Regions from separate parts of the Bacillus carboniphilus genome, predicted to be linked through region 3. Evidence: a T-box and tRNA genes for the amino acid it is inferred to sense, from the RefSeq annotation. Region 3 holds a T-box; the other regions hold tRNA genes.
What was found. A T-box is a leader RNA that pairs with one kind of tRNA and senses whether it is charged. The one in region 3 lies ahead of metG (methionine--tRNA ligase), so its partner is inferred to be a tRNA-Met.
Positions count from the first base shown of each region.

Region 1: it has a tRNA-Met gene. The T-box ahead of metG (methionine--tRNA ligase) is inferred to sense a tRNA for this amino acid. The anticodon was not compared.
Region 2: it has a tRNA-Met gene. The T-box ahead of metG (methionine--tRNA ligase) is inferred to sense a tRNA for this amino acid. The anticodon was not compared.

Region 1 covers NZ_CP129013.1:2,756,657-2,763,664, forward strand. The annotation lists partial or broken gene mazG (nucleoside triphosphate pyrophosphohydrolase) at 1-615, shown strand, start outside; gene LC087_RS14080 (RNA-binding S4 domain-containing protein) at 618-872, shown strand; gene yabP (sporulation protein YabP) at 960-1,265, shown strand; gene yabQ (spore cortex biosynthesis protein YabQ) at 1,262-1,510, shown strand; gene LC087_RS14090 (FtsB family cell division protein) at 1,916-2,293, shown strand; gene LC087_RS14095 (S1 domain-containing RNA-binding protein) at 2,388-2,804, shown strand; tRNA gene LC087_RS14100 (tRNA-Met) at 3,037-3,110, shown strand; tRNA gene LC087_RS14105 (tRNA-Glu) at 3,128-3,199, shown strand; gene LC087_RS14110 (hypothetical protein) at 3,609-3,752, opposite strand; gene LC087_RS14115 (hypothetical protein) at 4,364-5,047, shown strand; gene spoIIE (stage II sporulation protein E) at 5,032-6,846, shown strand; gene LC087_RS14125 (VWA domain-containing protein) at 6,940-7,008, shown strand, end outside.
Region 2 covers NZ_CP129013.1:3,009,797-3,016,804, forward strand. The annotation lists rRNA gene LC087_RS15585 (16S ribosomal RNA) at 1-577, shown strand, start outside; rRNA gene LC087_RS15590 (23S ribosomal RNA) at 753-3,681, shown strand; rRNA gene rrf (5S ribosomal RNA) at 3,748-3,863, shown strand; tRNA gene LC087_RS15600 (tRNA-Met) at 4,190-4,266, shown strand; tRNA gene LC087_RS15605 (tRNA-Asp) at 4,272-4,347, shown strand; gene LC087_RS15610 (PhzF family phenazine biosynthesis protein) at 4,533-5,318, opposite strand; gene thiL (thiamine-phosphate kinase) at 5,519-6,514, shown strand; gene tsaE (tRNA (adenosine(37)-N6)-threonylcarbamoyltransferase complex ATPase subunit type 1 TsaE) at 6,531-6,995, shown strand; gene tsaB (tRNA (adenosine(37)-N6)-threonylcarbamoyltransferase complex dimerization subunit type 1 TsaB) at 6,976-7,008, shown strand, end outside.
Region 3 covers NZ_CP129013.1:3,282,248-3,289,255, reverse strand. The annotation lists gene LC087_RS17160 (hypothetical protein) at 1-243, shown strand, start outside; gene LC087_RS17155 (hypothetical protein) at 338-763, opposite strand; gene LC087_RS17150 (beta-carotene 15,15'-monooxygenase) at 967-1,827, shown strand; gene LC087_RS17145 (hypothetical protein) at 1,865-2,032, shown strand; gene LC087_RS17140 (HIT family protein) at 2,124-2,579, shown strand; gene LC087_RS17135 (hypothetical protein) at 2,688-2,846, opposite strand; gene metG (methionine--tRNA ligase) at 2,874-4,490, opposite strand; T-box leader at 4,749-5,022, opposite strand; gene LC087_RS17125 (DUF2812 domain-containing protein) at 5,156-5,752, shown strand; gene LC087_RS17120 (hypothetical protein) at 5,772-6,302, shown strand; gene LC087_RS19840 (C-terminal helicase domain-containing protein) at 6,335-6,721, opposite strand; partial or broken gene LC087_RS19835 (DEAD/DEAH box helicase family protein) at 6,950-7,008, opposite strand, start outside.

The DNA.
Region 1 (7,008 bases), 530 kb from region 3:
GAGGAACTAGGGGATGTTTTACTACAGGTCATGCTACATGCACAAATAGGTGAAGATGAAGGTTATTTTTCAATTTCGGATGTTATTCAATCTATTTCTGAAAAGATGGTTCGACGTCATCCGCACGTATTTGGAGAAAAATCGGTTTCATCGGTTGATGAAGTGATGAGTAATTGGCATGAGATTAAAAAAAGTGAAGGGAAAGAGGATCATTCTTCACTACTTTTCTCAGTTGCTAAAACGTTACCTGCACTTTCAAAAGCATACCATTATCAAAGAAAAGCAGCAAAAGTAGGCTTTGATTGGGAAAATAAAGAAGATATAATAGGGAAAGTAGAAGAAGAGTTAGCTGAATTTAAACAAGAAATTATAATAGGGAACCAGATGTTATCAATTGAAGAATTTGGTGATCTTTTATTCGCAATTGTGAATGTAGGACGTCATTATGGGATAGAACCTGAAGAAGCATTGAACATGACCAATCATAAATTTTTTAGACGGTTTTCTTATATCGAGAAAAAAGCTTCAAAGGATAGCAAGTCACTTGAGGAAATGAGTCTCAAGGAGATGGATTGTTATTGGGAAGAAGCGAAGACGATCGAGGGGGAAGAATAAAAATGAGATTAGATAAATTTTTAAAAGTCTCAAGGTTAATTAAGCGTCGTACTCTAGCAAAAGAAGTGGCTGACCAAGGACGTATTTTAATTAATGGCCAGGAAGCAAAAGCGAGTACACAAGTGAAAATAGGCGATCAACTAGAGATTCAATTTGGCCAAAAGAAAGTTACGATAAAGGTGGAAGATTTAAAAGACACAACGAAGAAAGAAGAAGCAGCAAATCTATATACAATCGTGAAAGAAGTTAAAATTTAGTTGTAGTTAAGAGGGCTTGTTCTAATTCATTCGTAGAATACATATAGATGTATTAAATAAGTATTCTACGAATGTGAGGGATTAAGAATGAGTTCTTATTATGATATGAATCCATCCCAAAAACCTGTCACGCCAGAACATGATGTAGTAATGAAAAACCGCAGGCTCCTTGATATTACAGGCGTTAAACAAGTGGAGAGTTTTGATAACGAGGAGTTTTTACTTGAAACGGTGATGGGGGTTCTCGTTATTAGAGGACAAGACCTACAAATGAAAAACCTTGATGTTGAAAAAGGCCTTGTGTCTATTAAAGGAAAAGTGTTTGATATTCAATATTTAGACGATCAACAAATGGAGAAAGCTAAAGGGCTTTTTAGCAAGCTGTTCAAATGACCTTATCTGTGCAGTTTTATACGATCATAGGAATGGTACTAGTAGGCATTTGGTTAGGATTAATACTAGATACATATGGGCACTTATTAAACAGGTCAATGATATCAAGGTGGGTTGTTTTTTTTTATGACTTGCTTTTTTGGGTTCTACAAGGACTCATCATTTTTTACGTATTATTACTTATCAACGAGGGAGAAGTTAGGTTATACATCTCTTGCCTTATTATGTGGATTTGCTACTTATAGAGCTTTGTTTCAGACCATTTACATGAAATGTTTAAAAAAAAGTAATCTCTGTTGTAGTGTCTACTGTTATGACCTTTAAAAAGTTGACCATACTGTTAATTATCAGACCTTCTATCAATATTTTTCAGCTTTGTTTGACCATCATAACCGCTGTTGGATTGTTTCTATGGAAAATAATAAGAACTTGTTTGATTTTACTACTAAAGTTGTGTAAGATTTTATTAACGCCACTTTATTGGGTCTTTATGCCTATTTTAAATAGGATCCCTCTTCCTATAAAACAATTAATAATAAAAAAGAAAGATTATTTAACAGGATTTTCCGATCTAATCAAGAATATGATAAAGAATAGACGCAATTGACTGTACTGTATATATCTTAAAATAAAGAAATGGAGGATAAAGAATGAGTGCTGCTAGAGATGAAAAGATAAAACAATTGCAGTCTCAATATGCTTCAGAACGAGAAAAAAGTCAGAAACTTAATAAGAAAAAGAAAAAAGGCTTAATTCGTAGGCTGACCCTTCTGAGTTTAGTAGCTATTATTACGTTCACGGTCATAAGTACAACGCTGATAAGGCAATCAATTTCAATTGATAAACAAGAAGAAAAAAAGAGAGAGTTAAATGATAAACTAGAACAATTGGTTACCGAGGAAGAAAAGCTAAACCAACAAATTGAAAATTTAAATGATGATGAATACATTGAGAAATTGGCTAAAGATGTGTTTAAAGTGTCAAGAGACGGAGAAATTCTGTTAAATTCCAATAAACAAGGGGAATAGCTTTGTTGACACTTTATTTTTAGTTTAGGTATAATAAAACTGATTGTATTTCATATTCATTCGTTTATTGATTTTAAGGAGGAGCATTTTTTTTATGTCCATTGAAGTAGGCAGTAAGCTACAAGGAAAGGTTACCGGCATCACGAACTTTGGCGCCTTTGTTGAATTACCAGGTGGATCTACTGGGCTTGTTCATATTAGTGAGGTAGCAGACAATTTTGTTAAAGATATTAACGAGCATTTAAAAGTTGGCGACGAAGTTGAAGTAAAAGTGATTAATGTAGAGAAAGATGGAAAAATTGGTCTGTCTATTAAAAAAGCTAAAGATCGACCAGAGCGTCCACAACGTAATTCCGATTTTCGTAAGAAAGATCGAAAAAAAGAATACCGTCCACCAGAAAGCTTTGAACAAAAAATGAGTCGTTTTCTAAAGGACAGTGAAGATCGACTATCTACACTTAAGCGTCATAATGAATCGAGACGTGGTGGCCGCGGAGCTAAAAGAGGTTAAATGTACTTCTGCTTTTATATAAATTAATTTGCTACGATAGATTGATAAAGCACCTATGTATGCTAGGTGTTTTTTTGTTTTTTTGAGGGGTGTGTTTAAGAATTACCTCAAATTTAACCCTCCTTCACTATATGAAGTATTCTCTTGTAGAGTTCTAATTAAAAAAGTTTTAGCAAAAAGTTATTGACGTAAATTAAGATTGTATGTATTATAGAACATGTGCTTAATTTGAGGCGGTGTAGCTCAGCTGGCTAGAGCGTACGGTTCATACCCGTGAGGTCGGGGGTTCGATCCCCTCCGCCGCTATTTAAACTGAATATAAAGGCCCGTTGGTCAAGCGGTTAAGACACCGCCCTTTCACGGCGGTAACACGGGTTCGAATCCCGTACGGGTCATACATAAAAAAACGTGTAGAAATACACGTTTTTTTGTTGCGTTTTCACGGTCTCCAAAAGAAGTCTCTATCTGCAAGAAAGTGAATGATAGATCTCATTGATAAGGTGGAGGTTGTCAGGGCTGGTTCAGTCCAGAGTACCGTTCAAAGAGATGAGAGATACTTGAGAAGATCCTTATTATACCAATAGCTAAATGACGAGTAGTTTACATTTACTGTTTCGACACCTCTACATAAACAACCTGGTAAGAAGTGTCTCCTATAATTAATGGAGCAATAATGGATGATTACTGTTGGCAATCTTTGATACTACCCTTTATTGACTAATGTCTAAGTTTCTAACTCTGTGACTGATAAATAAATGATATAATTATCGCTATTTAAATTGACTCGTTTTTTCTATGCTATTTTCACTTTTCATTCTCTAAATCGTTTATTCTTATTTCAAGTTCCTTCACTTTTTTAGCATTAGTGAATGCCGTTGTAAAAGCAATTAAGCCAAAAGTGATAGCACTTATACTGAAGGAAAATCCAATAATCGCGAAAACCTCCATAATAATTCACCTCCCTGAACTACTATTACTCTGAATATTTTATTAGGTTCCTATTTTAACTTTAACTATTACAGATATTAAGTAAATTAAAAGATTAAGTTTCAGTCTTAGTAAATATCTAATTTTAGGTTTTTTCTTCTTCAAAAAAACATGACTTTATGATTAGATCATCAAACTTGTCCATGTATTTTCAGCATCGTAATATCTAGATTAGTGTGCAAAGCTATATGGAGATCTTCGTTTATTCAATTCAAATTGAAAGGTTTGTTTATATTGACTTTCAAAACCTAAAACTTATAATAACATAATTATCCAAAATTTAGTATAGGCTATACTTGTCCATCAAAAGGTAAAAAACAAATTCATCAAATTTTTAAAAGGGTTTTCAAGCAAACACACATGTAATATTGACAGTACACTTACAAAAACGAAGGGAGGGTTCGATAAAAACCTCGTTTACTTCTAAAAAATATGTCTCATCTCTATTGAGAACTGTCGTATAAAACATAAATAGTCGAAAGATTTTAAAAATTAAAGAGCCGTTTTGACAAAAATTTCTTAATCCTTTCGATATAATTGCCACTAACGACTCTAGTAATGGAGGGATTAGGATGGAAAGAGTTAATAGAACGTTATGGGTTTATGGTGCTGTTATGGTGGGAATGAATCATTTGCAAGTAAGAGTGATGACCTTTTTAAAAGTGCTCAAGGCAAGGCTCTATTCAATCTTTTTTTTCAAAGGACTTATTTTTAGTGTGATCGGTTTTTTGCTTGGACGAGCTTTGATCTTAACCGAACTTTCCCCGTTTTCATTGTCTTTCTTTGCAACCACCTTTTTAATGAAAAGAGAAAGGGCATTACTTGTTGCTTTTTCGTTAATCGCAGGAGCGTTAACAGTTGAACCAGAATTATCTATAGTACTAATAGCCTCAATGCTTCTTTTTCTATTCTTCTTTAAATTATTGGCCTTCATTTATGACGATTCATACAAAACACTTCCCGTAATGGTGGGTCTCTCCCTTTTTCTATCAAGAATTAGCTTTACATGGACTATGCAGCAAGAACTAGTGCCCTATGATTATTTTTTAGCTACTGTTGAAGCAGGATTAGGTTTAATATTGACCCTCATATTTTTGCAATGTATTCCTTTGATTACAACGCAAAACAATCGCTATACGTACAAGGTTGAAGAAATTATATGTTTTATGATTTTACTTGCATCTATATTAACCGGGTTGATTGGTTTAAATATAAATGGGGTTCAAGCTGAATTTGTCGCATGGCGAAGTATGTAGTTTTGTTTTTTGCTTTCATTGGTGGTGCTAGTATTGGCTGCACAGTTGGAATTGTGATTGGTTTAATCTTAAGTTTAGCCAATGTTGATAACTTAACTTACATGAGCTCTTTAGCTTTTTCAGGGTTACTCGGAGGATTACTTAAAGAAGCGAATAAATTCGCGGCAGGGCTTGGGTTATTAGGAGGGTCACTATTAATCTCTTTGTACGGTCAAGGCTCACAAGATATTTATAGCACAATAATTGAAACGGTTATCGCGATCGCTATCTTTCTCATTACTCCGAAAAGTTTTTATGAAAAGTTAGCTAAACACATCCCAGGGACAAATGAGCATGCGCTAGAGCAACAGCAATATGTAAGGAAAATCCGTGATGCAACGGCAAACCGAGTCAATCAGTTCTCTCAATTGTTTCAAGTGTTATCGGAAAGCTTTTCAACTTTTCATTCGAATAGTAAACAAGATGACAACGGTGAAACAGACTTGTTTTTAAGTAAAGTCACTGAACAATCATGTCAATCATGTTTTAAGAAACAATGGTGTTGGGCAAAGAACTTTGATACAACCTATGATCTTATGAGCGATATTATGAGAAATAAATTGGATGAAACCTATAAAAATAATAATAACCTAAAACGAAGGTTTGAAAACCACTGTACGAGAGTGAGTAAAGTGGAAAAAGCGATTGATAAGGAAATTCATTTTTATAAGGCGAATGAACAATATAAAAGACAGCTTATAGAAAGTAGAAAAGTTGTTTCTCAACAATTACTTGGGGTCTCAAAAGTGATGGAAGACTTCTCGAATGAAATAAAAAAAGAGAGGCAACAGCATTTCCTGCAGGAAGATATGATTATGGAAGCGCTCACGAGTTTTGGTGTTGAAATTAATCATATTGAAATATTTAGTTTAAAAAAAGGAAGCGTTGATATAGAGATGACTGTTCCATATTGTCAAGGTACAGGAGAGTGTGAAAAGATTATTGCTCCTATGTTATCAGACATATTGGAGGAAAACGTCATTGTGAAAAGTGAACAATGTGCAAGTAATAGAGATGGACAATGTCAAGTCGCCTTCCGTTCCGCCAAAAACTTTAAGGTAGATATTGGGGTTGCACATGCAGCTAAAGGAGGAGGTTTAGTCTCTGGGGATAGCTATGCAACGATCGAAATCGGTGACGGGAAATTTGCGGTTGCGATCAGTGATGGAATGGGAAATGGGGAAAGGGCTCATATTGAAAGTAAAGAAACCTTATATTTATTGAAAGAACTTCTTCAATCAGGAATTGATGAAGAGATTGCCATTAAGACGGTGAATTCGATTTTATCGTTACGGACAACAGAAGAGATTTTTTCAACTTTAGATTTAGTCATTATAGATTTGCAAAAAGCGAATTGTAAGTTTCTTAAGATTGGTTCTTCTCCTAGTTTTATTAAACGTCAAAATCATATCAAAGGGGTGAAAGCAAGCAACTTGCCGATTGGAATTATAGAAGATGTGGAAGTCGAGGTAGTGGAAGAGGAGCTTAAGGCAGGAGACATCTTAATCATGATGAGTGATGGTATCTTCGAGGGTCCTAAATATGTGGAGAATCATGAAGTATGGATGAAAAGGAAAATTAGGGAACTGCAAACGGAACACCCACAAGAAGTGGCAGATGTGATTATGGAAGATGTTATCAGAACAAAGAACGGAAGAATTGATGATGACATGACCGTTGTCGTCGTTCAAATTGAGCATAATAACCCTCTTTGGGCTTCTATCCCTGTTTCTAGTGTCAAAAAACAAAAAATAGGGTGATATTGAGGCAAGTGTATAGATCGTTTCTATCATGTCAATGATGCTAACAGTAGTTGTATTTTGAGCAAAACGAAAATACAGGAGGATAGCATGATGGAAACGGGAACGTTAAAGCAAATTTTATTAATTACAGATGGTTGTTCGAATCAAGGAGAAGATCCT
Region 2 (7,008 bases), 270 kb from region 3:
CGCGAAGAACCTTACCAGGTCTTGACATCCTTCGCTACTTCTAGAGATAGAAGGTTCCCCTTCGGGGGACGAAGTGACAGGTGGTGCATGGTTGTCGTCAGCTCGTGTCGTGAGATGTTGGGTTAAGTCCCGCAACGAGCGCAACCCTTGATCTTAGTTGCCAGCATTCAGTTGGGCACTCTAAGGTGACTGCCGGTGACAAACCGGAGGAAGGTGGGGATGACGTCAAATCATCATGCCCCTTATGACCTGGGCTACACACGTGCTACAATGGATGGAACAAAGGGCAGCGAAGCTGCAAAGTGAAGCCAATCCCAAAAATCCATTCTCAGTTCGGATTGTAGGCTGCAACTCGCCTACATGAAGCCGGAATCGCTAGTAATCGCGGATCAGCATGCCGCGGTGAATACGTTCCCGGGTCTTGTACACACCGCCCGTCACACCACGAGAGTTTGTAACACCCGAAGTCGGTAGGGTAACCCTTTTAGGGAGCCAGCCGCCTAAGGTGGGACAGATGATTGGGGTGAAGTCGTAACAAGGTAGCCGTATCGGAAGGTGCGGCTGGATCACCTCCTTTCTAAGGAAAAATGTCTCTTTCGAGACATAAACGTAAGGACGCTTCTTGGTTTGTTTAGTTTTGAGAGATCATCTCTCAAACAGAAAGACTTCGTTCTTTGAAAACTAAATAACGAAATGACAAGACATCAAAATTGTGATTTATGACTTTTAAAGTCGATGTAATAAATTCTAACGGTTAAGTTAGAAAGAGCGCACGGTGGATGCCTTGGCACTAGGAGCCGATGAAGGACGGGACTAACGCCGAAACGCTTCGGGAGCCTGTAAGTAAGCTTTGATCCGGAGATATCCGAATGGGGAAACCCCTACTCGTAATGGAGTAGGATCCATATCTGAATACATAGGATATGGAAGGCACACCCGGGGAACTGAAACATCTAAGTACCCGGAGGAGAGGAAAGCAAACGCGATTTCCTGAGTAGCGGCGAGCGAAACGGAATTAGCCCAAACCAAGAGGTTTCCTCTTGGGGTTGTAGGACACTCTATACGGAGTTACAAAGGAATGAGATAGATGAAGAGGTCTGGAAAGGCCCATCAGAGAAGGTAACAATCCTGTAGTCAAAATCTCATTCTCTCCAGAGTGGATCCTGAGTACGGCGGGACACGAGGAATCCTGCCGGAAGCAGGGAGGACCATCTCCCAAGGCTAAATACTCCCTAGTGACCGATAGTGAACCAGTACCGTGAGGGAAAGGTGAAAAGCACCCTGGCGGGGAGTGAAAGAGATCCTGAAACCGTGTGCTTACAAGTAGTCAGAGCCCGTTAACGGGTGATGGCGTGCCTTTTGTAGAATGAACCGGCGAGTTACGATCCTATGCAAGGTTAAGCTGATAAGGCGGAGCCGTAGCGAAAGCGAGTCTTAAGTAGGGCGAATAGAGTATAGGGTCGTAGACCCGAAACCAGGTGATCTACCCATGTCCAGGGTGAAGTTCAGGTAACACTGAATGGAGGCCCGAACCCACGCACGTTGAAAAGTGCGGGGATGAGGTGTGGGTAGCGGAGAAATTCCAATCGAACTTGGAGATAGCTGGTTCTCTCCGAAATAGCTTTAGGGCTAGCCTCAAGATGAGAGTTATGGAGGTAGAGCACTGATTGGACTAGGGGCCCTCATCGGGTTACCGAATTCAGTCAAACTCCGAATGCCAGAAACTTATTCTTGGGAGTCAGACTGCGAGTGATAAGATCCGTAGTCAAGAGGGAAACAGCCCAGACCGCCAGCTAAGGTCCCAAAGTATACGTTAAGTGGAAAAGGATGTGGAGTTGCTTAGACAACCAGGATGTTGGCTTAGAAGCAGCCACCATTTAAAGAGTGCGTAATACTCACTGGTCGAGTGACTCTGCGCCGAAAATGTACCGGGGCTAAACGTATCACCGAAGGCGCGGACTGTTCCGTATGGAACAGTGGTAGGAGAGCGTTCTAAGGGCGGTGAAGCCAGACCGGAAGGACTGGTGGAGCGCTTAGAAGTGAGAATGCCGGTATGAGTAGCGAAAGAGGGGTGAGAATCCCCTCCACCGAATGCCTAAGGTTTCCTGAGGAAGGCTCGTCCGCTCAGGGTTAGTCGGGACCTAAGCCGAGGCCGAAAGGCGTAGGCGATGGACAACAGGTTGATATTCCTGTACCACCTCCCCACCATTTGAGTGATGGGGGGACGCAGGAGGATAGGGTAAGCGCGGCACTGGATCGCCGCGTCCAAGCAGGTAGGCTGATGAGTAGGCAAATCCGCTCATCATGAAGGCTGAGCTGTGATGGCGAGGGAAATAGAGTACCGAAGTTCCTGATTCCACACTGCCAAGAAAAGCCTCTAACGAGGTGGGAGGTGCCCGTACCGCAAACCGACACAGGTAGGCGAGGAGAGAATCCTAAGGTGATCGAGAGAACTCTCGTTAAGGAACTCGGCAAAATGACCCCGTAACTTCGGGAGAAGGGGTGCTCTGGTAGGGTGCAAGCCCGAGAGAGCCGCAGTGAAAAGGCCCAGGCGACTGTTTAGCAAAAACACAGGTCTCTGCGAAGCCGTAAGGCGAAGTATAGGGGCTGACGCCTGCCCGGTGCTGGAAGGTTAAGGGGAGCGCTTAGCGTAAGCGAAGGTGTGAACCGAAGCCCCAGTAAACGGCGGCCGTAACTATAACGGTCCTAAGGTAGCGAAATTCCTTGTCGGGTAAGTTCCGACCCGCACGAAAGGCGCAACGATCTGGGCACTGTCTCAACGAGAGACTCGGTGAAATTATAGTACCTGTGAAGATGCAGGTTACCCGCGACAGGACGGAAAGACCCCGTGGAGCTTTACTGTAGCCTGATATTGAATGTTGGTACAGCTTGTACAGAATAGGTAGGAGCCATAGAAGCCGGAGCGCTAGCTTCGGTGGAGGCGTCTTTGGGATACTACCCTGGCTGTATTGACCTTCTAACCCGCACCCGTCATCCGGGTGGGAGACAGTGTCAGGTGGGCAGTTTGACTGGGGCGGTCGCCTCCTAAAAAGTAACGGAGGCGCCCAAAGGTTCCCTCAGAATGGTTGGAAATCATTCGTAGAGTGTAAAGGCACAAGGGAGCTTGACTGCGAGACCTACAAGTCGAGCAGGGACGAAAGTCGGGCTTAGTGATCCGGTGGTTCCGCATGGAAGGGCCATCGCTCAACGGATAAAAGCTACCCCGGGGATAACAGGCTTATCTCCCCCAAGAGTCCACATCGACGGGGAGGTTTGGCACCTCGATGTCGGCTCATCGCATCCTGGGGCTGTAGTCGGTCCCAAGGGTTGGGCTGTTCGCCCATTAAAGCGGTACGCGAGCTGGGTTCAGAACGTCGTGAGACAGTTCGGTCCCTATCCGTCGTGGGCGCAGGAAATTTGAGAGGAGCTGTCCTTAGTACGAGAGGATCGGGATGGACGCACCGCTGGTGTACCAGTTGTCTTGCCAAAGGCATCGCTGGGTAGCTATGTGCGGAAGGGATAAGTGCTGAAAGCATCTAAGCATGAAGCCCCCCTCAAGATGAGATTTCCCATCTAGCAATAGAGTAAGATCCCTGAAAGATGATCAGGTTGATAGGTTCGAGGTGGACGTGTGGTGACACATGGAGCTGACGAATACTAATCGATCGAGGACTTAACCACACACATGCGATTCTTGTCACCTTTCGTTATTTAGTTTTGAAAGAATGAACTTTCTTTCAAACATAGCCTGGTAATAAGGGCAAAGAGGCCACACCCGTTCCCATGCCGAACACGGAAGTTAAGCTCTTTAGCGCCGATGGTAGTTGGGGGTCTCCCCCTGTGAGAGTAGGACGTTGCCAGGCTATTTTATTTACATAATATATTTTTAAAAAACACTACTATTATCGCGGGGTGGAGCAACGAGCAAAAGCATCGTCGAATCCACAGCGAGTTGTACCGATGGAGTAGCATCTTGAGTAAACAACCTGAGATCGGGACAGTCAATTGCTAACTAAGAGCATAGAACAACAATGTACTTTAATATTATCGCGGGGTGGAGCAACGAGCAAAAGCATCGTCGAATCCACAGTGAGTTGTACCGATCGAGCAACACCTTGAGTAAACAACCTGAGATCGGGACAGTCCATGCTAACTAAGAGCATAGAACAACAATATACTTTAATATTATCGCGGGGTGGAGCAGTCTGGTAGCTCGTCGGGCTCATAACCCGAAGGTCATAGGTTCAAATCCTATCCCCGCAACCAAAAACGGTCCCGTGGTGTAGCGGTTAACATGCCTGCCTGTCACGCAGGAGATCGCGGGTTCGATTCCCGTCGGGACCGCCATATTAAAATAGTCAAACATTCATTATTGGATGTTTTTTTGTTTTCTAGAAAATATTAAATTTTGACTTTTGTATTACTATGCGTATTATTTATATTGACACCCAGTTCCTTCATATGATAAGACTCTGATTGAGTCTTGTGATCACTATTTTCAAAGGTTAAAGGTATATGAATTAGTTTATTCACTAAATCATAATTGTGTCTTTATGTGTTATTACGCAGCGGCCATATAGGTCTATTCCATCTTCATATACATTTAATTTCAACTCACCACCCTGTTCTGAATGCTGATATGCATAAAGGAGGGATTTGTTAAGCCTTTTTTTCCAATAAGGACCTAAGGCACAATGAGAGGAACCTGTTACAATATCTTCGTTCACACCAATCTTTGGTGCAAAATATCTTGATACAAAATCATATTTATCTCTACAACTGCTCGTAATAATCACACCAGTTCCTTGTAATCGTCGAATACTTTCAAGGTTGGGTACTGCTTTTTGTACTAGTTCTCTTCCCTCTAGTTCGAGAATATACCTATCTTCCGCCCATTCAACATTTACTATATTTTGATTAATGGTGCTTCTTAATTCGTCAGTGAGTGTAACTGGAACTGACTTTTTTGCCTTCATCCTTATGTTAATAAAATCTCCACTTTTTTCAGCATGTAATTTTCCTGAATTTGTGTTAAATATAATAGGGGATTGATTAGAAACGAAACCTTCCTTAAACAATACATAAGCAGCCCCTAAAGTACCATGACCACAAAGGGCTATTTCACATATAGGGGTAAACCATCTTATTTCAAAGCCTTGGTTTTTTTCAACGATAAAACAAGTAATAGGTTGATTGAAAGATGTAGCACAAGCTTGCATCCATTTGCTTGATTGTTCATTCTTCAAAAGGACAATGACAGAGGGGTTACCTCCTTCATATTCTTGATTAGTGAAAGCATTTACTAAATAAAACCTCATCTAAAACACCCCCAATATTGTTTATTGAATATCACGATATTCTCATTTCTAAAAGCCAATACGCTGTTCGTGTTGGAGATTGGTCTAGATTGTTGTAAACTAACTGTATAGCTCATAACTTATAAGATAAAATATATTTAATTGTTCAATAAGTCCGATGTATTATCCTTCATAGCAATTCTTAACTTTATATAGAAAGAGTGGTCATTATTCGAGACGAGTTTTCAATCATTAATTCCATTACACCTTCATCACTAAAAAACAAAGATGTCTTGGTAGGTATTGGTGACGATGCGGCCGTCATAAATAGTCCAAAGCATTTAATTGTTTGTGTTGACACGATGGTAGAGGAGATTCATTTCACAAAACAAACGATGGGGCTAGAAGACATTGGCTATAAAAGTTTGGCGATTAATGTTAGTGATATTGCCGCAATGGGTGGAAAACCTTTGTATTACTTAGTCTCTATTTCAATTCCAAACGCATGGAGTGACGAAGAAATTCAATCCATTTATAAAGGGATGGAGCAATGTGCTAGTCTTTATCAAATGGATCTAATAGGCGGAGAAACGGTTTCAACGAGAGGACCCCTTACAATAGCTGTTACCGCTTTAGGAAAGATGGAAAGTGGTCGCTTTACTAAGAGAAGTAACGCAAAAGCTGGTGATATCATCTTTGTCACAGGATCTTTAGGTGATAGTGCCGGTGGCTTAGATATCCTCTTAAATGATTATATAAAACATACGGATGATCATAGTTACTTAATTAAAAAACACCAAAGACCTACACCTAAAGTAGATTTAGGCTTACAATTGGCAAAGATTAATCGGGTAAGTTTAAATGATATAAGCGATGGATTAAGTAGTGAGCTTTATGAAATAGCCGAAGCCTCATCGGTTTCAATGATGATTGAAGAAGAGGCAATCCCAATGAGCACATCGTTAAAGAACCTATATGGAAAAGATCAATCTTTACAATATGCCTTAACAGGTGGAGAAGATTTTGAACTTTTAGGCACGATGCCATCAGAGGATTTTCATCAGTTACAACAATTAACTGAACAAAAAGGTTGGTCGATTACTCAAATTGGTGAGGTTATTCTCCAAGAGGATAAACCAGAAGTATTTTTAGTTAAAAAAAATAATCCGATTCTTCTTACCAAAGGCGGGTACAATCATTTTTCCGAAGAGAGGTGAGGATTTGGAAAGACATATGATCTATTCTAATTCTGCTGAAAGAACGACACTACTAGCAAAAACATTAGCACAGCTTCTTCAAAAAGGAGATGTGATCACGTTAGAGGGCGATTTAGGAGCAGGAAAAACGGCTTTTACAAAAGGGTTAGCCCAAGGCTTAAATATAGAACGGAATGTGAACAGTCCTACATTTACGATTATCAAAGAATATTTAGACGGGAGACTTCCTCTTTACCATATGGATGTCTATCGATTAGAAAACGGTGTAGAAGAACTAGGATTTGACGAATATTTTCATGGAGACGGAGTAACGGTGATCGAGTGGGCTCATATTATTAAGGAAGAGCTTCCTGAAGAGCGTTTACAAATTGAAATTTATCGAAAATCTGAAAATGAACGGGAGCTTGTATTTATCCCTTTAGGTGACCGATATAAGCAGATGTATAAGGAGTTTGAGGAACATGAATGTGTTGGCCATTGATACGTCCAATGAA
Region 3 (7,008 bases):
ATTTATATGATCATGTATTATGTAGTCGACCTGTTTAAAGATGATGAAGATGATGAAGAAGATGATACCATGACCATTACTATAGAAGAAGACATAAACTTCAAAATTAACGGTACAAAAAGTAGTCTAACACAATTAAATGAGGCTATTGAAGAAGCAATCGAAGATTATTCAGGGGAAGTAACCTTTAAAACGAAAAATGGAGAAACGTTTTCAATTAAAATCTATCTTGAGGAAAAATAGTTGATTGATAATAACTATAAAATATTAAACCAAAGGAGCTCTTTAGACTGTTCCTTTAGTTTTTTTATATCAAAATTGTGCAGAATGGATAGATCTAACCTTGACCTTCATCTCTTTGCCCACCTTGGCCATGATTTGGAGCGGGTAGGTTTTCCTCTATCCATTCTAGAAAACCTTTTATATCCATATCTTCGTGTATAGTCATACCATCTGGTAGTTCATCCACATCAGATTCCATAATGTACTGAATTACTTGAGGTAAAGTCATCTCTTCTGGTAATTCCACTCCTTCTGGAAGATCAATCTCTTCTAAATCAGGAGGTGTCATCCCTTCTTCACCCATTTGTCCTTCCCCATTGGGTCTTTCTTCACTTGGCCTTTCACCATTTTCTGTAGCACTATTTTCTGATTGTGAGTCCATATTCTCTTCTGTATTTTCTCCTTCAACAACTTCTTGATCGATAGAACAGCCAGCTGTAATTAATGAAATCGCCATACATGCAGCTATAACTTTTTTCAACTTTATCGCCTCTTTCTTATCTTTTGATGCTTTCTATACTTAAAGATCATACATAATTAATGGTCAAGCATATGTCTAAAAAAGAAAAGATTTATGGTAACAATCATGTGTAGTTCAATAATTAATGAAAAAAACGATTTCAACTGTGTGAAAATATCCAAATTTCAGTTATTATTAAAGAGATAACAAAAAGAGGTGATTCTTTGTTTGCATGGGAAACAAACAAAAGACATTATATTGCAATTTCATTGGTATTCATCGTATTAACTACTAATCTGCTCTTATACAGATCTCCAATAGATCTCCCCACAGAAAGCAAATGGGTTGTCTTCGGCTCCCTATTTGATTTAGCCATTTTTGTACCATTGATTTTGTTAGCCATTTATAAGAAAAAAAGTGATTCCATTAAACGATTTATCATATTCATGGCAGCTGGCTTAGTTATAGCTAGATTCCTCATCTCAGAAAACCATCTTGAACCATTTATCGTATTAACATACGTTGGATTTGCCATAGAAGGTTTCATATTATTATTTGAGTTTACAATCCTTCTGATTTTGTTACGTTACTTACCAAAAATATATAAACAAGTGAGAATGTGCGAAGATAGCTTGTTACACTCTTTTCCAAAAGCAGTGGAAGGAAATGTACGAAAAAATCCACTAGTACAAGTAGTTGTGTCTGAAATGCTTATGTTTTACTACGCTTTAGGGTCTTGGAGACAAAAAGCACCGAATGGTAAAGAATATTTTACTCTCCATAAAAATACCAGTTTCATTGCATTTAGAGTCATGATTATCCATGCTATTATACTGGAGACGATTAGCTTACATTGGTGGCTCCACAACCAGTCAATGGTATTATCAATCGTGCTTCTCATATTGAATATATACTCCATTCTTTTTTTCATAGGAGACATACAGTCGCTAAGGTTAAACCCAATTAAAATAACTGACCAACATCTATATCTGTCCATGGGATTGATGAAGAAAATGAAGATTCCCCTTGAAAACATTTCTGCTATTAATATAGATGCACAACTATTAGAAAAAAAAATTAAATAAACAAACGACCGTTGAATTTATGGCTAGAGATCTTGAAATGCTCTATCCTCAGATGATTATAGAATTAAAGACCCCTACAGACGCAACTCTTATTTATGGGATTGAAAAGGTTTATTCCAACGTGGCTATTCGAGTCGATGAACCTGAAAAATTTTATCGTTCACTCAATGAGCAATTCACAAAAAGTGAGCTCACTTCCAATTAAACTATCCCTAAACTACCAATAATTACATGATGAAAATCCTTTTATTGTTCTATTTAAATCCCATTACAAAACTTAAAAGGAGGGAAATTCTTTGAGAGAGATTACCTTATCTGACGGTAAAAAAATAAAAGTGGAATGTTTAAGCTGCGCGATAGCTGGAGGGATCGTTGAACCAGATGGAGGAAAAGTAATGGAAACAGAATTTTTTCACGCCCATCAAGACGTTATTTATCCTATTAGAGGGTTGGTGATTTTAACTTCGAAAAGGCACGTAAAAGGCTTCGATGAATTAACAGAAAGAGAAAAATCCAATTACATAGATACTTTATCTAAAATTCGTAAAGCTCAAAGAAACGTATTAGGTATTGAAAATGTCTATTACTTCTATAACGAAGACACTCCACATCACTTTCATACTTGGATGATCCCAAGGTATGATTGGATGACCCGGTTTGGTCGCTCTGTTGAATCTGTAAAGCCTGTCTTGCAGCATGCTCGAGTTAAATTGAACCACGAAAAGAATGTACAAAAAGTAAAGAAGCCATAACTGCTATGAACAAAGCATTGAAACAAGAAGCGAATTTTAAAGGAGACCTATTTGAAAATTGAAAAGGGGCTACCTAATAATAAAAAGCCCCTCTAGTCCTTATAAATATTACACTTTTTGATTTTGACATTTTATCATTTCTAACTCTATCTTCTTCTTTTCTAATTCGATTTCTTTTTCTTTTAGTTGATATTTTTTCTTCAGTTTATACATTTCATAGATTAAACAACCAGTAAGAATAATGGTAAACCAAAAAAGTAAATCCATTTGCCTCTCCCCTTTAAAATTTTAATCCTACACGTTTTTATTAAACAACCTCTCCTTCTCTTCTTCAATCACTTTTATATCAATTCGGTCAAACAATGGTTTTACATTTTCAATCGTTCCATTCCATATGATAAATAATGGTTCCCATTTCCACTCTTCAATCTGGAAATACCTCTGTATTTCTTGACTGGAAAACGGTAAAAAAGGTGATAAGATTTGCGCAAAATTTATGATTAAATGAACACAGGTAGCCAGCGTTTGCCTACACTCTTTTATATTTTCGGTTCTCGTTTTCCATGGCTCCCTTTCATCAAAATATTTATTTGCTTTTTTAACGAGTAAGAATACTTCTTCTATTCCCTTTTTCAATTGACCTTTCTCAATTAATTCCCCTACCTGATCATAAAGAGTCACTACTTGATCTTTTAATACGGGATCAATCTTTTCATTAGGAATTTCTCCATCAAAGTATTTTTCAATAAATTTTAATGTACGATTAATAAAATTTCCATACGAACCTAAAAGTTCGCTATTATGACTGTATATGAACTCTCTCCAGGAAAAATCGGCATCGCGATTTTCGGGTGCATTAATCGTTAAAAAGTAACGAACCGTATCAGGATGGTACCGATCCAGTAGATCCTTCACCCATATTGCCCAATTTCTACTTGTAGAAATTTTTTTCTTTTCCAGCGTCACATATTCACTAGAAATAATGGATTGAGGCAATGGTCTTTTATCTATCCCTAATAAAATGGCTGACCAAATAATCGTGTGAAAAGGAATGTTATCTTTCCCATGAACATAGTAGGTTTTCGTATGTTCTGTCCAAAATAATCCTCCATCTTTTGTTTGATTACTTGCTGAAAGGTATCCACAAACCGCTTCGATCCACACATACACCTTTTTGTCTTCATATCCATCTACAGGTAGCGGCACTCCTACTGATAAATCTCTTGAAGCTGCTCGATCAACTAAACCTTCACGCAAATACCGTTCGGTAAGCTGAATCGCATTGTCTCGCCAATTTTCTTTAGCCTTCTCTAAGTAACTTTCTAATGAGGGCTGAAATTTTTTCAAAGTAAAATAAAACTGCTCCGAGTCCTTCATTGATGGTTCATTCCCACAATTCTTACACTTTTTATCCAATAAATCTGCGGCATCTAATATTTTCGAGCAGCTTTCACACTGATCTCCTCGAGCAGGATGATGACAGTGCGGACAAGTTCCCTCTACGTAACGATCTGGTAATGACTGCTGGCATGCATCACAATACGTTTGCTTCACAACCTTCTTATAGATGAATTCCTTATTTAATAGTTCTTTAAACACTTTTTGTACTGTTTGATGGTGGTCTTCACTGTCCGTTCTTCCATAATGATCATAAGTAAAACCTAATTTTTCAAAGCAAGAGAGGAATTCCTCATGATAATCATTCACAATTTCCGACACCAATTTGTTCTCTTGTTTTGCACGTATCGCTATCGGCGTTCCATTACAGTCACTTCCTGAAACGTATAAAACCTTTTCTCCTTTTTGTCTGTAATATCGAGCGATAATATCACCTGGTAATAAACTAGCGATATGTCCAATGTGTAAGGACCCATTCGCATAAGGCCAAGCCCCACCTATAAATACACTCATCATTAACACTCCTAATTCTAAAGTATAAGAAAAGCGCAAGCGCCCATCTAGCGACGCAGGTGCTTATAGACCCCCGCATGAGATAAAGGAAACACGAAAAGCCGCAGGCTTCGATGTTGACTTATCGTAGAGAGGAGGACGAAGCATCACCAGTCGCTGGGCGCTGGAGCTAGACAAAAATAAAAGCACCATCCAAAAAAAGACCTATTTATATACTTTCTTACTCTGTAAAAAAAGCCCCGTCCTTATGTAACATACAATAAGGACGAGACTTTGGATCCCGTGGTACCACCTTTATTCGTTGACAATAAATCATCAACCTCAACCGGTACGGAGGCAACAAGCTCTTATACCGTTGTCTTTTATAACGAGAGACATACTCGGCCACACCTACTACTCCCTATTATCCAAGGGAAGTTCAGCTAGCAGCTCAAAGACCATTTTTCAATTGATTTTCCTTGTGCTTTCTCACCATTCGGCACTCTCTGTATAAAGAAAGATTCAATTTACTTTTCCTCATCATCGCTTTTCTAGTAAATAATTAAGGATAAGAATATCATAATTGTGCCATTCGTTCAATATAAATTTGTTAAATATCTACATCTAAAACTGTTGTCATGTCGTTAGCCATTTGAAATAATAGTAACCAAAGGGGAGTTACTATAATGAAGAAAAAAATCAAAAGAAAATTCCGCTCACTTAATCAGTGGCATGTTGAAGAATACGAGTCTTGGCTGACAGACATGGCGAAACAAGGGTGGAAGCTGATTAAAATCAATAGTTTATGGGCTACTTTTGAACAATGTGAACCCGAAACCATCAACTACCGAATTGATATCAAAGAGAATAACAGTACGTATAAAGATAAGATTGAGCTTTTCAAACAAGAAGGGTGGGAATATGTTGATCGTAGCGATGTAATTCTTATATTTAGAGGGAAAATGGAGGAGCTATATGCTGAACCAAAAGAACAAGCAAAAGTGTTCAATCGTTTGAAAAAAAAAGCCATCACAAATACGGTCTCATTCGCCGTTGTTACAATCATCTATTTTTTAAATCTATTTTTAATTTATAGAAATCCTGTGACGAGCTATTTAAATAATAATATGGTATTTATTTTTTGTATTTCTCTCTTCTTCTTCATTCTATCACTCAACATGATAGCAAACGTCTTCCATACACAAAAGCTAATCAACAAATTAAGGTCTGGTGTTTTTCTCAACCATCGTACAAATTATAAGAAAAAAAAGGTTTCAATATAATCTAAAAGGAGTCATTATGTTGGCGTTTGTGCTAATTTTGAATGGATTCGCTTGGAGTAATCTATTAAATACAAATGATGATGATCGTTACCATAAAATATTAGATGAGAACTTATCAGTTGTCGGAATGGACGATATCAATAATGAAGCTAACTATGAAAGAGATGATCACGAAAGCTATTTTTTAAAAGATTCAAGTCTTTTCGTCCATGCTTATGAAGAGTTATATGAAGTAGTTGAATTTAAAGATAGACAGTGGAATCACATGAATATGGAGTACCGACCATCTCTTATATCTGAGCGATACGACATAAAAACCACTTGGTTAGCAAAGCGTTTTGTTAATGATTTAATGGACAAAAGATCATTCAATAAAAATTTTCAACCACTGGATAATCGTACTTTTGATGAACTGTGGATAAATGAAGACGGTCTCAAAAAGGCCATCATTGCAAGAAAAGAGAATGTTGTTTACTATATCGAATACTTAGGAGAAGAATCTATAGAAGAGTTAATTGAAGTTACAAGTAAAAAAACAAACCATCAGTGAGTTTTCCTCAACTGATGGTTTCGTTTTATGCGTCAACAATTTCCCCATGATAAAAGCGTTTTTCTTCCGCCTTGAAACCAAGCTTTTTTTGCCATTCTTTCTAAATCTCTTTCTTCTTTATGATTAATAATAGATATAACGGTACCTTCAGCTCCAAATCTTCCCGTACGACCAGAACGATGAACATATTGTTCGAGACTTTTAGGGAAATCAAAATGAACCACATGGGTGATGGCTTTGATATCCAGCCCTCTAGCCGCAACATCTGTTGCTAGGAGCATATTTGTTTGGCCTTGTCGAAAATCTTTCATGGCTTTTTTTCGCTTATCTTTGTTCAGCTCACTATGAAGAAGTGATACGTCAATTTGTTTAAATGATAGCTTTTCCGCCGCCACATTTATTTGCCCTATATCTTTCATGAAGACTAGAATTTTAACGTCTTCTAATCGCGATAGCTTTTCTAAAACAGCCATTTTGTCTCTTTGCTCTGCTTTAAAGTAAACATGGTCGATAGCAGCTGTGTTAATCGATTCATCCTTGTCAATTTTAATAATGGTGGCTTCATTCGTCAGCTCTTTTGCTTTTTCTTCCGTTTCTTTTGGTAAAGTAGCTGAAAACAACAATACTTGCCTATCAGCTAAAGAAGATTTGATGATGCTTTTAATTGTTGATACATGTTCATGTGTTAAAAGTTGATCGCCTTCAT